Regions from separate parts of the Mesorhizobium sp. M0830 genome, predicted to be linked through region 2. Evidence: predicted binding sites of a transcription regulator. Region 2 holds the regulator's gene; each other region holds the start of a gene.
The links. The regulator PhoB, encoded in region 2, activates phosphate uptake and scavenging genes when phosphate is short. The targets are predictions, from matches to a motif close to TGTCATNNANCTGTCAT.

Region 1 (5,407 bases), on a different contig from region 2:
CACCGGCAGCCGCCGCTTGCGCCGCATGCGCAAAGCCGACTGGTCGCGCCGTCTGGTGCAGGAGAACAGGCTCTCGGTCGATGATCTGATCTGGCCGATCTTCGTCGTTGACGGCAGACAAGTGCGCGAGCCGATCGCCGCCATGCCGGGCGTCTTCCGGCTGTCGATCGATCTCGCGGTCAAGGAGGCCGAACGCGCGGCAAAGCTCGGTATTCCCGCACTCGCCACCTTCCCGAATGTCGACATCTCGCTGCGCGACCAGACCGGCTCGCACATCCTCGACCCCAACAACGTCATCAACCGCGCCACCCGCGCGATCAAGGACGCGGTGCCGGAGATCGGCATCATCACCGACGCCGCGCTCGACCCGTTCACCAGCCACGGCCATGACGGCATCCTGCGCGACGGCATCGTCGTCAACGACGAGACGGTGGAACAGGTGACCGCCGCGGCCGTCATCCAGGCGGCGGCCGGCGCCGACATCATCGCACCGTCCGACATGATGGACGGCCGCATCGGCGCTATCCGCGACGCGCTGGACGCCAACGGTTTCCAGGACGTGGCGATCATGTCCTACGCGACTAAGTTCGCCTCGGCCTTCTACGGCCCCTATCGCGAGGCGGTCGGCACCGCCGGCCTGCTCAAGGGCGACAAGAAGACCTATTACATCGACCATGCCAATTCCGACGAGGCGGTGCGCGAGGCCGAACAGGACGTCGCGGAAGGCGCCGACATGCTGATGGTCAAGCCCGGCCTGCCCTATCTCGACATCATCCGGCGGCTGAAGGACGAATTCCAGATGCCGACCTTCGCCTACCAGGTGTCCGGCGAATATTCGATGATCAAGGCCGCTGCCGCCAATGGCTGGATCGATGGCGAGAAGGCGATGCTTGAAAGCCTGCTGGCCTTCAAGCGCGCCGGCTGCGACGGCATCCTCACCTACTTCGCCCCCGAAGTGGCGAAGCTGTTGAAGGGATAGACCGCTAAGTCGTTTTGGAATTTTAACGCAATCCGTTAGAATGAATTCATGAGCAGGAATGAGGTCATAGAGCGGTTGCAGAGAAATGCAGATGCCATCAAAGGCATGGGCGCGACTTCGCTTTATCTCTTCGGATCGACTTTGCGGGGCGACGCAGGGCCCGACAGCGATCTCGACCTCTTCATCGATTATGATCCTGCAAGGCACTTTTCGCTGATCGATCTGGTCGGCATCAAGCAATTTCTTGAAGAGAAGATGTCAGCGGAGATCGATATCACCACCCGTGACAGCCTTAATCCCATGTTGAAGGCCGATATCGAACGATCTGCTGTGCGCATATTCTGATGGCAGTGCGCCGGATCGACCGATTCTAGCCGAAATCATAGCCTTGTACGGCATCGCAGCTGCCACCGCAGGCAACATTTTGCGTCACGAATATCACAAGCCCTCCGGAACGATAGTATGGGCTGTAGTGACCGACAGCCTGCCGCCACTACGTCTTGCTGTCGAACGCATGCTCGAAGCATCGCGGCGCCAATAATTGTGGCCAGCAGCCAGGCTGCGGGGGCATCCTGTTTCGAGTCGGGGAAGTGTGAGATTTATCTCGTCATACGCTATCGCATCCAGAAGGAGCATTTTTGCGCAACGTGACCGCCGGATCTTTCTTGTCTGCACATGTAACTACCGCGTGTAACTAGCGCGGCAGCAACGACCGGTTCTCGCCAGCGAGGCCGCTGGCTTGTCTTCAGAGCCGACAGTCCGATCGTCGCCCTAGAATACCACTTGCACTTCACAATCAGTTTGCTATAAGAAACTGATTGTGAAGTGCAACTGGTTATTGAGAGGAGGTTCGCATGCCCAAACTTCGTGTCAACGCTTTCACCCTATCGCTCGACGGTTATGGCGCCGGTCCCGATCAGGATCTGCAAGATCCGCTCGGCGTCGGTGGGGAATCCTTGCACAAGTGGTTTGTCGACACTCGCACCTTCCGTGAGATGGTGCTCGGACAAGATGGCGGCACCACCGATATAAACGAGGCGTTCGCGGCGCGCAGTTTCGAGAATGTCGGCGCATGGATCCTCGGCCGCAACATGTTCGGACCGATCCGCGGCGAATGGCCCGATGACAGCTGGAAGGGCTGGTGGGGCGATAACCCGCCCTACCATGTGCCGGTTTTCGTGTTGACCCATCACAAGCGCGAACCGATCGTCATGGAGGGCGGCACGACCTTCTATTTCATCACCGACGGCATCCATTCGGCACTTGAACAGGCAAAAGCAGCGGCTAATGGCAAGGACGTGCGGGTGGGCGGCGGCGTCGCCACCATCCAGCAATATCTCCAGGAGAAGCTGATCGATGAGATGCATCTGGCGATCGCGCCGGTGCTGCTCGGTACGGGCGAGAACCTTTTTGGCGGCCTGGACATGGTCAAGCTCGGCTATGTCTGCAGCGAGCAGGTTGCGACGCCGCTCGCCACGCACGTCACCATCAAGCGGGCTTAGGTGGAGAGCCAATCTCCCCCCTTGTGGGTCCGCGAGGGGGAGATCGCAGCTTCGTCTATCTCAATACTTCTCCGGCACATAAAGCTCGCGCGGTAGCGTCTGGCGCTCGTATTCGGGGTTGAAGACGCGCTCGGGCAGTGTGATCTCCTCGTGCGGCACCTCCTCATATGGCACCTGCTTGAGCAGGTGGTCGATGCAGTTCAGCCGCGCCCGCTTCTTGTCGTTGCCCTCGACGATGAACCAAGGGGCCTCCGGGATGTTGGTGCGGATGAAAGTTTCTTCCTTGGCCTTGGTGTACTGTTCCCAGCGCACACGCGACTGCAGGTCCATCGGCGACAGTTTCCACTGCTTCATGGGATCGTGGATGCGCATCAGAAAGCGCATCTGCTGTTCCTCGTCGGTGATCGAGAACCAGTATTTGACGACGGTGATACCCGAGCGGACAAGCATGCGCTCGAACTCCGGTACGTCGCGGAAGAATTCTTCGACCTGATCGGGCTGAGCAAAGCCCATCACCCGTTCGACGCCCGAGCGGTTGTACCAGGAGCGGTCGAACAGCACGATTTCGCCGCCGGCCGGCAGATGCGGGACATAGCGCTGGAAATACCATTGCGACTTCTCGCGCTCGGTCGGCGCCGGCAGTGCGACGACACGGCAGATGCGCGGGTTGAGCCGCTGGGTGATGCGCTTGATGACGCCGCCCTTGCCGGCCGAATCGCGGCCCTCGAAAATCACCACCAGCTTTTTCTTGTGGTATGCGACCCAGGACTGCAGCTTGATCAGTTCGGACTGCAAGGTGATCAAGTCGCGAAAATACTGCATGCGTTCGATCGAAGGCGGATGCGCGTTCTTGTAGATCTTGGCGATCTCCATCGACAGCGCCGGCTCCGATATTTCGAGCTCATAGTCCTCGTCTAGCGTGTCGGCGAGCTCGGCTTCAAGCCAGTCCCTGGCTGGAGAATTCTGCTTTAGCTCGGTCATATCAGTTGCTCCGCTTGCAAGCGCTGTCGGTCCACGTCGGCGCCCCTAGTTGCTGGCTTGCGTCTCGGAGCGGCAACACCTGAGCCGACTTCAATATAGGCCGGTAATGACGGTTTTATTGCAGCCTGGAACATGACGTCGCCGCTGCAAACCCCGTGAGGCACGATCGATCCGTTGTCGTGGCATGGCGACAAGCTGCTCAAATTGTCCTACAAATAGCGGCCACATTCGGGGTGGCCTTCCCCAACGCCCCTTCCCTAATGCAATCGCGAGGACTGACATGGAATACCGCACTCTCGGCCGTTCCGGCCTGAAGGTTTCGACGCTGACAATGGGCACCATGACTTTCGGCGGCGCCGGCGCGTTTTCGGCTGTCGGCAAAACCGACCTCGACGAGGCGCGCCGGATGATCGACCTCTGCATCGATGCCGGCATCAACGTCATCGACACCGCCAATGTCTATTCGAACGGCATTTCGGAAGAGATCATCGGCGAAGCCCTCGGCGGCAAGCGCAAGGGCGACGTGTTGATCGCATCGAAGGCACGGATGCGGATCGGCAAAGGTCCCAACGATGAGGGCCTGTCGCGCCATCACCTGATCCGCGAATGCGAAAAGAGCCTGAAGCGGCTCAAGACCGACGTCATCGACATCTACTTCCTGCATGAATGGGATGGCGTAACGCCATTGGAAGAAACCATCGCCGCGCTCGACACGCTGGTTGCCCAGGGCAAGATCCGTTACGTCGGCTGTTCCAACTATTCCGGCTGGCAGGTGATGAAGGCGCTCGGCATCAGCGACAGCCATCACCAGCCGCGCTTCGTCACACAGCAGATCCACTACACGCTGGAAGCGCGCGAGGCGGAGTATGAATTGCTGCCGATTTCCGTCGACCAGGGGCTGGGCGTTCTGGTCTGGAGCCCGCTTGCCGGCGGATTGCTGTCGGGCAAATACCGCCGCGACAGCCCCACCGCCCGCCAGCTCGCCGGCTGGTCCGAACCGCCGATCCGCGACGAGGACCGGCTGTGGCGCATCGTCGACGTGCTTGTCGAGATCGGCACGCAGCGCGGTGTGTCGGCGGCGCAGGTGGCACTGGCCTGGCTGCTCGGCCGGCCGGCGGTCAGTTCGCTGGTGATCGGCGGTAGAACCGAAGCGCAGTTCCAGGACAACATCGCGGCGGCGAGCCTGGTGCTCACCGGCGACGAACGCGGTCGCCTCGACGCGGTCAGCCGGCCGCCCTTGCTCTATCCCTACTGGCACCAGCAGCTGACGGCAAAGGACCGCTTCGGCCCCGCCGATCTGGTGATTGACCGAAGCGGCATCTGACGAGCGAAATTCGGCGCCAAAGCCCGCGACGCTCTAACTCTGGATAAAGCGCCAGACCTCGGGATCAGGCTCGATCTGGCCGCTGAGGACAAAATATTTGTAGAGCACGAGCAGCGAGATCGCCTGCTCGTGCTGCTGGTTGGAGAATTGGCGGCAATAGGCATTTGCCGCTGCGATAATGCGTTGCGCCTCGGCCGGGTGTCGTTCGAAATAACGCACCTTATCGGCGACATCGGCGAAATCCGGGTCGAGCGGCACATAGTGGACACCAGCCTCGAGTTGCCTTTCCGCAAACCATGTCTCGTATGTCGGCGGCGGCATCAGGCAGAGCGAATTCGAATTCAGGATCCATTTGAGGTTGGTCGCCACGTCGTTGCCTTCGATCGAGACAATGTAGCGGTAAAGCAGCTGCTGGCTGACGCTGAGAAAAGGCTTGCTGTATTCGGCCGGCGCGTTCGGCTTGTGCGAACCGGCGTCGCAGAAAGGCAAGTCTCGCACGGCGTCGATAAACCTTGTCCGTTTGGGATTGTTGAGATCGCCGCGCCAGACGACGGTCGGGCGCTTGTCGGCGAATGCTGTTGTATCGGCCGGCATGTGGAAATGCCGGAACTTGTTGAATTT
Region 2 (5,407 bases):
CCAGTCTGTCGTCGACAGTGGCTGCAACGCGCTGCGTGTAGATGGAGCGGACCGCATCGAGGAGACCGAGAAAGGCGAGCGCGAGAACCGCGATAGCCGACAGGTAGAACAGCGTCTCGACGCTGTAGGAAGGCAGGACGCGGTCATAGACTTGCAAGAGATAGAGGGGGATCACCAACAGCAGGATGTTGATGAGGAACGAGAAAGCACCGACATCGGCGATGGCGCGCCTGAAAACTGCCTGCAAACTGGACTCTCCAATCATCCCCGCGCTCCCTGACGGCTAATGGCCTCAAACATGAAGCCGCCGCTTAGAGCGAGTGGTCGCTTGCCATGTCCAAGGGTTGGTCCAGCGTATAGGCGTGGATATAGTCGATTTTCATCTCCGCTGGAGTAGCCAGATGGTCAGGAGGCTGGCCGGCAATGCCGCCGACCGCGAGATTGGCCAGTATGTACATGGGGTCGTGCATGTCGGACGGCGTCGCCGCTTGGGCGACCTTCACACCGTCATAGGTCCAGACAAGCTCATCCTTTGTCCAGAGCAGGCCATAGGTGTGGAAACCGTCAGTGTCCGCAACGTTCACCGTGGACGAAACCTTCGTGTGCTCTCCCGTCTCATTGGTGTGCGCTGTCATGAAAAGCGTGTTCGGATCCTGACCGCGCGTTTCGACGACGTCCAGCTCCGGCGGCCACGATCCGTCTTCCGGAAGCAGCCAGAAGGCCGGCCAGGCTCCGGCCGTTTCGGGCAGGTCCGCCCGCATTTCGAAATAGCCGTAGGTTTGCGCGAAGCTGTCGTGGGTCGTCAGTATCCCCGATGTGTATTCGTAGTTGTTGATCAGAGGCTTGATGTCCTCCGGCGCCTGCGCGGCGGTGATGATGAGGACGCCGTTTTCAACGCTGAACGGGTGGACGGAACTCGTCGGCCCGTAATTGGCGTCGATATACCATTGCAACTCGCCATTGCTGCTCAATGTGCTGCCGTTCGGCGCGCCCCACGAGAAATTGGAATTCCAGGTGCCGTCCTGCCCGTCCCGAAGGCTCAGCGTGTTGAATTCGTCGGCGAAGGACAGCGTCATTCCGGACTTGTCTATCGGCAGTTCGAACTGGGTGGGCTGCAACTTGTCGATGGTCGTATTCTTGAACACCAGGATCTCGTCAGATCCGAGGTTCAGCATCACGTTCGATTCCACCTGAACCATCTGCGAACGGACGGCATCGAACGAAGTGAAGTCATAGCCGTTAAGGCGCACCACATCGGTCGCACCGAAATCGAAGATAAGATCGCTTCCATTTCCTTTGGAGATGGCGAAAGTGTCGGCGCCGTCACCGCCGATCAGGACATCATTTCCCTTGCCGCCATCCAGCGTCTGATGACCCGACCCGCCCTTGATGATGTTGTCCAACGCATTTCCGAACGCATATCGATTGGCGCCGGTAACGACCAGGTTCTCGAAATTGTCGGGGAGCTTGTAGCTCATCCAGGTGTCGATCGTGTCGATCCCGGCCCCGGGATCTTCGACCACCTTATTGTTGGTGGAATAGAGGTGATAGTAGTCGTCGCCGGCGCCACCATACATCGTGACATTGACGCCGGTGTCTCCCCAGAACGAGTCGTTGCCTGAGGTGCCATGCAGTTCGGCCCCGGCTCCGGTTGCCGAGAACCAATGACTGGACGCGCCGGTGTAGGGAAGAGGAATACCTTTGGCGTTTAAGACCGTGCTCATCAGAAATCCTTCCTCTTAGTGCCCGACCTGATCAAGTCGTTCGGCGCAAGGTCCGGCGACCGCTTTCAAAGCAACGTTGCAACGAACGAGATCGTTCCCGCGGAATCGTCATCCAATGCAAGATCGTATTGACTATTCGGAGCACATACAATCGATAAAGAGGAGAGAAACTCATTCTTAGTCTGAGGAACTTTTTTAATAAAATTGCGCATTTATGCGAAACCACATCCTCTGGCGGGCACATAGCCATATTAGTTCAAATTGTTTCTTGAGGCGCGCAACTTTGATCGGAGGTCTGCGGGCAAGATAGCAATGTGACCAACTAAAGTGTCACGGGCCGTGCTTCCTGCGGCCAGCCTGGCAGAAAAGCGAATTGGGAGATCGGAGGGCAATCGCCAGCCAGTCAAGCTACGCGCCGAGCCCCGCGAAGGGCAGTTTAGACTTCGATCCCGCCTGCTTGAATGTCTGCCATCGCGTGGCCATTGGCGACGACCTGCTGATCGAATTTGAACCTTGGTTCCGATCTATCGGCTAGTCTTCCCTGATCGCGTAGCCTGCGCCCCGAATGGTGCGGATGACGTCGGGCATGCGGCCGTTGTTGACGGCTTTGCGCAGCCGGCCGACATGCACGTCCACCGTGCGTTCGTCGATGTAGATCGTTTCGCCCCAGACGTTGTCGAGCAGTTGGCTACGCGAGAACACGCGGCCGGGATGGCGCATCATGAATTCGAGCAGGCGGAATTCGGTCGGCCCGAGCCGGATCTCGCTCTTCTTGCGATAGACCCGGTGCGATTCTCGATCGAGCACGATGTCGCCGACCTTCAGCACGCTGGACAGCAGTTCCGGCTTGGCACGGCGCAACAGCGCCTTGACCCTGGCCATGAACTCCGGTGTCGAAAACGGCTTGACCAGATAATCGTCGGCGCCGGTCGAGAGGCCCCGCACGCGATCGCTCTCCTCGCCGCGCGCGGTCAGCATGATGATCGGCAGCCGCTCGGTCTCGGGACGCATTCGCAGGCGCCGGCAGAGTTCGATGCCGGAAACCGCCGGCACCATCCAGTCGAGCACCAGAAGGTCAGGCACGTTCTCCTGCAGCCGGATCTCGGCCTCGTCGCCACGCGTCACGACCTCGACCTGATAGCCCTCGGACTCCAGATTATAGCGGAGCAGCACGCCTAGCGGCTCCTCGTCCTCCACCACCATGATGCGTGGCGCGATCATCGGCTGGTTACCCCTGTCGTCATGCCGCGGGCGCGGACATTGTCGTCTCGTCCTGTTTCGGACGATTGGCCGGCAGCTGGGTGCCGGTCAAAACATAATAGGCATTTTCCGCGATGTTGGTGACGTGGTCGCCGATGCGCTCGAGGTTCTTGGCGCAGAACAAAAGATGCGTGCACGCGGTGATGTTGCGCGGGTCTTCCATCATATAGGTGAGAAGCTCGCGGAACACGGAGGTGTATTTGACGTCGATGCGTTCGTCGTCGGCACGCAGTTTCGCCAGCGCGGCGGCGTCACGCGCCGCATATTCCTCGATGACGCCCTGCACCTGGATCAGCACCAGTTGTGCCATTCCATCGATCGAGTGCGAAAGGTCGCGCGGCGTGACGCTGAGGCCGACAGTGCCGACACGCTTGGCGATGTTCTTGGCAAGGTCGCCGATGCGTTCGAGATCGCCGGCCATGCGGATAGAACCGACGACATGGCGCAGATCATCGGCCATCGGCTGCCGCTTGGCGATCAGCGTGATGGCACGGTCGTCGAGCTCGCGCTGGCGCGCGTCCATGATCGCGTCGTCGGAGACGACGCGCTGTGCCAAGGCGTTGTCGGAATTCAAGAGCGCCTTGGTCGCACCGCCGACCATCGAGCTAGCGAGATCGCCCATGTCGCTGATGAGCCTGCTGATCTGACCGAGATCCTCGTCGAAAGAAGCGACTGTATGTTCGCTCATTATCCTGTTCCTCGTATGCCTGAGCTCAGCCGAAGCGGCCGGTGATGTAGTCCTGCGTGCGCTTCTCGCGGGGCGACGTGAAGATCCTCTCCGTGCGGTCGAACTCGACCAGCTCGCCCAGATACATGAAGGCCGTCTGCTTCGATACGCGCGCCGCCTGCTGCATGTTGTGGGTGACGATGACGATCGTGTAGTCGGCTTGCAACTCGTCGATCAGTTCCTCGATCTTGGCGGTCGACAGCGGGTCGAGCGCCGAGGCGGGCTCGTCGAGCAGGATGACTTCCGGCTTCACCGCCACGGTGCGGGCGATGCAGAGCCGCTGCTGCTGGCCGCCGGAGAGGCTGAGGCCGCTGGCGTCGAGCTTGTCCTTGACCTCGGTCCAGAGTGCCGCGCGCTTCAGCGCCTGCTCGACGCGGCCGTCCATCTCCGACTTGCTCAGCTTCTCGTAGAGCCTGATGCCGAAAGCGATGTTTTCGTAGATCGACATCGGAAATGGCGTCGGCTTCTGGAACACCATGCCGATCTTGGTGCGCAGCAGGTTGAGGTCCTGCGAGCGGTCGAGAACGTTCTGGCCGTCGAGCAGCACCTGACCTTCGGCCGTCTGCTTGGGATAGAGCTCGTAGATGCGATTGAAGACGCGCAGCAGCGTCGACTTCCCGCAGCCCGAAGGCCCGATGAAGGCGGTGACGCTGCGCTCCGGCAAGGACAGAGTGATGTCCTTCAGCGCCTTCGACTGGCCGTAGTAGAAGTTGAGGTTCTTGACCTCGATCTTGGCCTTGGCGGTGGCCTCGGCAGCGATCGTCATGTCTGGAGACAACATCTGGCTCATTTGTCCTCTCTGCGTCCGGTCAGGCTGCGCGCAACGATGCTGAGCGCGAGAACCGTCAATGTGATGATGAGTGCGCCGGTCCAGGCCAGTTGCTGCCATTCCTCGTAAGGGCTGAGAGCGAACTGGAAGATGGTGACAGGCAGGCTGGCCATCGGCGCGTTGAGATTGCTCGACCAGAACTGGTTGTTGAGCGCCGTGAAGAGCAGTGGTGCGGTCTCGCCGGAGATACGGGCGATCGACAGCAATATGCCGGTGACAATGCCCGATAGCGCGGCGCGGTAGGCCACCGACTTGATCACCACCCAGCGCGGCGCGCCGATCGCGGTGCCGGCTTCGCGCAAGGCGTTCGGCACCAAATTGAGCATGTCTTCGGTGGTGCGTACCACCACCGGAATGACGAGGATGGCGAGCGCGACAGCACCGGCGATTGCCGAGAAATGCCCCATCGGCCGCACCATAAGTTCGTAGACGAACAGGCCAATGATGATCGACGGCGCCGACAGCAGGATGTCGTTGATGAAGCGCACCACGGTGGTCAGCCTGGAAAAGCGACCGTACTCGGCCATGTAGGTGCCGGCCAGCACTCCGATCGGCGTGCCGACGATGACGGCGATGATCGTCATGACCACGCTGCCATAGATGGCGTTGAGCAGGCCGCCGGCGTCGCCGGGAGGCGGCGTCATCTGCGTGAAGACGTCAAGGGACAGGCCAGCGGCGCCCTTGTAGACCAGCGCGCCGAGGATGAGCGCCAGCCAGGCAAGTCCGATGCCCGCCGCGGTGACGCACAGCGTCATCATCACGGCATTCTTCCTCTTGCGGCTCTGATGAAGCGATGTGGCTGTCGACATCGGTCAGGCTCCGGTGCGGGCGTCGATGCGCATCAGCATGTAGCGGGCGATGGCAAGG
Region 3 (5,407 bases), on a different contig from region 2:
AGACGATCGTGATCGAGCCGGGCTGGCAGGCCGAAATCACCGCCAGGAACCATGTGCTCCTGCGCCGCGTCGAGAAAAAGCGCCGGCAGGCCGCACTCGGCACCGAGGCCGACCCGGTCATGCTGGAGGTCTTCAACAATCTGTTCATGTCGATTGCCGAACAGATGGGCGTGACGCTGCAGAACACCGCCTATTCGGTCAACATCAAGGAAAGGCTGGACTTCTCCTGCGCCGTCTTCGACCGCACCGGCGCGCTGGTTGCCAACGCGCCACATATGCCGGTGCATCTAGGCTCGATGGACCGTTCGGTCGAAACCATCATCCGGCTGAATTCCGGCGATATCCACCCCGGCGACGTCTTTGCGCTCAACGCCCCCTACAATGGCGGCACGCACCTGCCCGACATCACTGTTGTGACGCCGGTGTTTTCCCTCCCCCTTGAGGGGCGGGTGGCCGCGCAGCGGCCGGGCGGGGTCCTCTCAGAAGGGACCGCAAGAGAGTCGAGCACTGCCGCAACGACCCCCGCCGGCGGCTTCGCCGCCACCTCCCCCACAAGGGGGGAGGAAATCCTCTTCTGGGTCGCCTCGCGCGGCCACCACGCGGATATTGGCGGCACGGCACCCGGTTCGATGACGCCGCTTGCAACCACCGTCGACGAGGAAGGCGTGCTGTTCGACAATTTCCGCATCGTCGATCGCGGCCACTTCCGCGAGAAGGAGCTGGAAACGCTGCTCACCGACCACCGATACCCGGCCCGCAACCCGCACCAGAACATCGCCGACCTCAAGGCACAGATCGCCGCCAACGAGAAGGGCGTCGCCGAACTGCGCAAGATGGTCACGCATTTCGGCCTTGATGTCGTCGAGGCCTATATGGGCCATGTCCAGGACAATGCCGCCGAAAGCGTGCGCCGCGTGCTGGAGCGGCTGCCCGACAGTTCGCAGTACGAATACCCGACCGACACCGGCCAGATCATCAAGGTCAAGATCACGGTCGACCGGCAAAAGCGCGAGGCGACGGTCGACTTCACCGGCACATCGCCGGTCATGAAGAACAATTTCAATGCACCCGAGCCGGTCGCCCGCGCTGCCGTGCTCTACGCGTTCCGGGTCATGGTCGAGGACATGATCCCGATGAATGCCGGATGCCTGCGGCCAATCAACATCGTCATTCCCGACGGCTGCATGCTCAAACCCGCCTACCCCGCCGCTGTCGTCGCCGGCAATGTCGAGACCTCGCAGCACGTCACCAACGCGCTGTTCGGCGCCATGGGCGCCATGGCCAACGCGCAAGGCACGATGAACAACCTGACCTTCGGCAACAAGACGTACCAATATTACGAGACGATCTGTTCCGGCTCGCCGGCCGGCCAGATGAACTCCGGCCGCGGCTTTGCCGGCACCTCAGGCGTCCACACCCACATGACCAATTCGCGCCTCACCGATCCGGAAGTGCTGGAGCTGCGCTTTCCCGTGCTGCTCGAGGATTTTCACATTCGGGAAGGTTCCGGCGGCAAGGGTAAATGGAGCGCCGGCGACGGCACCAAACGCACCATCCGCTTCCTCGAAAAGATGGAATGCGCGATCCTGTCCTCGCACCGCAACCGCCCGCCGCAAGGCCTGGACGGCGGCGGCGATGGCGAGGTCGGCTCGACCAAGATCCGCCGCAAGGACGGAACCATTGAAGTCCTCAAGGCCTGCGACCAGACGGTGCTTCAGCCGGGCGAGGCCGTCATTCTGGCGACGCCGACGCCGGGCGGATTCGGCAAGCCGTAAGGAAGCATCGAGAATTCGCTGCGGCGAGTCAGGTGACGTGGCTTTCGAGAACCGGAGCGGAGCGGACATTTGAGTCCGTGAGCACCGGAAGCGGAGAAAGCCGCGCCAGATGACCGCCGCAGTAGAATTATCGATGCTTCCGACTGTCACCGGCCTGTCATGACCCTGCGCTACCCGCTTGCGGCAAAGCAAATGGGGAATCATCTTTGCCATGACGGACGTCTCCGCAGATCTGGTCTTTCGCCGCGGCAAGGAAGTGGGAAAGGCCGTCTACCAGAACCGCCCACTGTCGAAGGCAGGCATTTCGGAGCGGCTGTTCGCCTTCCTGTTTTCCGGCCTCGTCTATCCGCAGATCTGGGAAGACCCCGACGTCGACATGGAGGCGATGCAGCTTGGCCGGGGTCACCGCGTCGTCACCATCGCCTCGGGCGGTTGCAATATCCTGGCCTACCTCACCCGTTCGCCGGCACGGATCGATGCCGTAGATCTCAATGCCGCCCATGTCGCGTTGAATCGCATGAAGCTGGAGGCGGTGCGCCAGCTGCCTTCGCAAGGCGACCTGTTCCGCTTCTTCGGCGCCGCCGACACCAGCCACAATTCGGAAGCCTACGACCGCTTCATCGCGCCGTATCTCGACCCGGTCAGCCGTCACTATTGGGAGCGCCGCAACTGGCGCGGCATCAGGCGCATCGCCGTCTTCGATCGCAATTTTTACCAGACCGGCCTGCTTGGCCTGTTCATCGCCATGGGCCATCGCACGGCAAAGTTCTTCGGCGTCGACCCAGCCGGCATCATGCAGGCTCGCAACCCAGGCGAGCAGCGTCGTTTCTTCCAAGAGGAGTTGGCGCCGGTCTTCGACAAGAAGCTTTTGAAATGGGCGACATCTCGCAAGGCCTCGCTGTTCGGCCTCGGCATTCCGCCGGCGCAGTACGATTCGCTGATCACCTCGGGCGACGGCACCATGGCCAGCGTGCTGAAGGCCCGGCTGGAAAAGCTCGCTTGCGATTTTCCGCTGGAGAACAACTACTTCGCCTGGCAGGCCTTCGCGCGGCGCTATCCGAACCCCGGCGAGGCCGCCCTGCCCGCCTATTTGGAAAGGCAGAACTACGAGACCATCCGCAGCAATGTCGACCGCGTCGCCATTCACCATGCCAATCTGATCGAATTCCTCGCCGGCAAGGATGCCGGCGCGGTCGACCGCTTTGTCCTGCTCGATGCACAGGACTGGATGACCGATGAACAGCTCAACGCGCTGTGGGCGGAAATCACCCGCACCGCATCGGCCGGCGCCCGCGTCATCTTCCGTACCGCCGCCGAGCCCAGCCTGTTGCCGGGCCGCGTCTCCAGCTCGCTGCTCGACCAGTGGGTCTATCAGGATGAAGCATCGCGCGAATTCTCGACTCGCGACCGCTCGGCTATCTATGGCGGCTTCCACCTCTATGTGAAGAGTGCAGCGTGAGCATGACCGAACTGCCGGCCAGCCCGGAATTCAAGGCAAACCATGCCGAATTGATGGACGGCGTCTACCGCTGGCAGCGCCACGTCTACGACCTGACCCGCAAATACTACCTGCTCGGCCGCGACCGGCTGATAGCGGAGCTTGATGTGCCCGCCGGCGGCAACGTGCTTGAGCTCGGCTGCGGCACCGGCCGCAACATCATCCTCGCCGCTCGCAGATACCCGGAAGCGCGCTTCTTCGGCCTCGACATCTCGGCCGAAATGCTGGAGACGGCCGGCGCCGCGATGACGCGCGAAGGCCTGTCCGGCCGGGTCATGCTGGCAAGGGGCGACGCCACAGATTTCGATGCCGATGCACTCTTCGGTGTCGAACGCTTCGATCGTATCTTCGTGTCCTACTCACTGTCGATGATCCCCGGCTGGGAAAAAACGGTATCGGCAGCGCTTGCCGCGCTGTCACCGAACAGTTCGCTGCACGTCGTCGATTTCGGCCAGCAGGAAGGCCTGCCGCGCTGGTTTCGCGCGCTGCTGCGCGGCTGGCTCAGAAAGTTCCATGTCGCGCCGCGTGAATCGCTGCGCGAGGTTCTGGAATCGGAATCTCGGCGAACCGGCGCAAGCTTCCGTTTCCGCACGCTTTATCGCGGCTATGCCTGGCTGGCCGTGATCGGGCAGCCAAAGGGCTAATGCAACGCCTTCACCAGCGCGCCCACCATCGTCTGCGGCCGGTAGCCGAGTTTGGCCGGGGTCAGGCCTAGCCGCACCACCACCAACAGCTCGGATGGGATGACGGCGACCGTCTGCCCGTCATGGCCTTCCATCCAGTACGTGTCCTTTGGCAGGCCTGCGGCGACGCCCGCGCCCGGGTTTTCCTCATCGCCCGGAGCCTCTATCCACAGCTGGCCCTTGCCGTAGACTTTCGATGCGGCTGCCGGCTCCCGCATCCAGTCGACGAAGCCGGCCGGCAGGATTTGGCTGCCGTTCCACACCCCGCTTTGCAGCAGGAACTGACCGAAGCGCGCCCAGTCATGCGCGGTTGCGTAGAGATAGGACGAGCCGACGAAGGTGCCCTGCTCGTCCGTTTCCAGCACCGCGCTGTGCATGCCGAGCGGCTCGAACAGCGCCGTGCGCGGCCACGTCAGCGCCTTGGCCTTGTCGCCGATCGCGTCCTGCCAGAGGCGCGACAGCATCACCGCAGTGCCGCTCGAATAGGAAAACAATTTGCCGACCTCGGCCGCCAGCGGCTTTGATTCGGCAAAGCGCGCCATGTCGGGCTCCAGATAGAGCATGCGCGTGACGTCGGCGACGTCGCCATAATCCTCATTGAACTCCAGCCCGCTCGACATCGCCATCATGTCGGCAAGGCTGATTGCACTGCGGCCGTCCGCCTTCCACGCCCCGAACAGTCCCTTGTCGGTGAAGGTCATCTTGCCGTCCTTGACCAACGTGCCGACAATGGCGGCATTCACCGTCTTGGTCATCGACCAGCCGAGCAACGGCGTCTTTGCCGAAAAACCCGCGCCATAGCGCTCGGCGATGACACGACCGTTCTTGACCACTACCACCGCGCGCAACCCAGGACCGGTCAGTGCCGCATCGTCCAGCAACTTGGCAATCAGCGGGTCCTGTGATGCCTCGATCCGCTCACCTTCCGGCCACAGCGCATCTTGGCTGACCTCCGAGGGGCCCGCATGGATTGCCGTCCGCCGCACCTTGCCGACGTCGCCGTCGGGGACCGAAGCGCAGCCCAGCCCATCACGGGCGACGGCGACGCTCTTGCCGAGGAAACCAAGCAAGCCCGCGGAGACCGTCCCCCTGTTCTTATCCACCGAGACCCGCATCAACCGCAGCAGCGGGTGCCCCGGCGCCTGCACGTCGACGGCCAGCACCTCATTCGCGTTGCGTCCGGCGATAAAGACGTTCGAACAGACGATCTTGGCCGAGTAGCCCGAGCCGACGCGGATCAATTCCGGCGGCGCGATATAAAGCCAGGCAAAAAGCGCGGCGATTGCCAGCACGATCAGGCCAAGCAGCCATTTGACGATCTTGACGACGATCCGCATTTCTTTTCTTTCTTCCCAGGCCTCGCCGGACCCTTGTGTCATCGATTTGCCGCCATTGCTTTCGCAAATCATGGGGCTTGTCGAGCGCCGTCAACGGATTATCAACCATGATCG

Region 1: a site for PhoB is predicted at 3,569-3,585, ahead of ppk2 (polyphosphate kinase 2). Genes of this name have one in related genera too.
Region 3: a site for PhoB is predicted at 1,920-1,936, ahead of NKI20_RS07985 (BtaA family protein). Genes of this name have one in related genera too.

Annotation. Positions count from the first base shown of each region.
Region 1 is NZ_JAMYOR010000001.1:191,961-197,367, forward strand. It holds gene hemB (porphobilinogen synthase) at 1-979, shown strand, start outside; gene NKI20_RS00830 (nucleotidyltransferase family protein) at 1,028-1,324, shown strand; gene NKI20_RS00835 (dihydrofolate reductase family protein) at 1,834-2,481, shown strand; gene ppk2 (polyphosphate kinase 2) at 2,542-3,462, opposite strand; gene NKI20_RS00845 (aldo/keto reductase) at 3,743-4,786, shown strand; gene NKI20_RS00850 (glycosyl transferase family 90) at 4,820-5,407, opposite strand, start outside.
Region 2 is NZ_JAMYOR010000003.1:177,031-182,437, reverse strand. It holds gene NKI20_RS03600 (type I secretion system permease/ATPase) at 1-247, opposite strand, end outside; gene eglC (endo-1,3-1,4-beta-glycanase EglC) at 312-1,724, opposite strand; gene phoB (phosphate regulon transcriptional regulator PhoB) at 2,256-2,945, opposite strand; gene phoU (phosphate signaling complex protein PhoU) at 2,965-3,672, opposite strand; gene pstB (phosphate ABC transporter ATP-binding protein PstB) at 3,698-4,501, opposite strand; gene pstA (phosphate ABC transporter permease PstA) at 4,498-5,349, opposite strand; gene pstC (phosphate ABC transporter permease subunit PstC) at 5,353-5,407, opposite strand, start outside.
Region 3 is NZ_JAMYOR010000009.1:41,664-47,070, forward strand. It holds gene NKI20_RS07980 (hydantoinase B/oxoprolinase family protein) at 1-1,775, shown strand, start outside; gene NKI20_RS07985 (BtaA family protein) at 1,987-3,234, shown strand; gene NKI20_RS07990 (class I SAM-dependent methyltransferase) at 3,231-3,917, shown strand; gene NKI20_RS07995 (serine hydrolase domain-containing protein) at 3,914-5,293, opposite strand.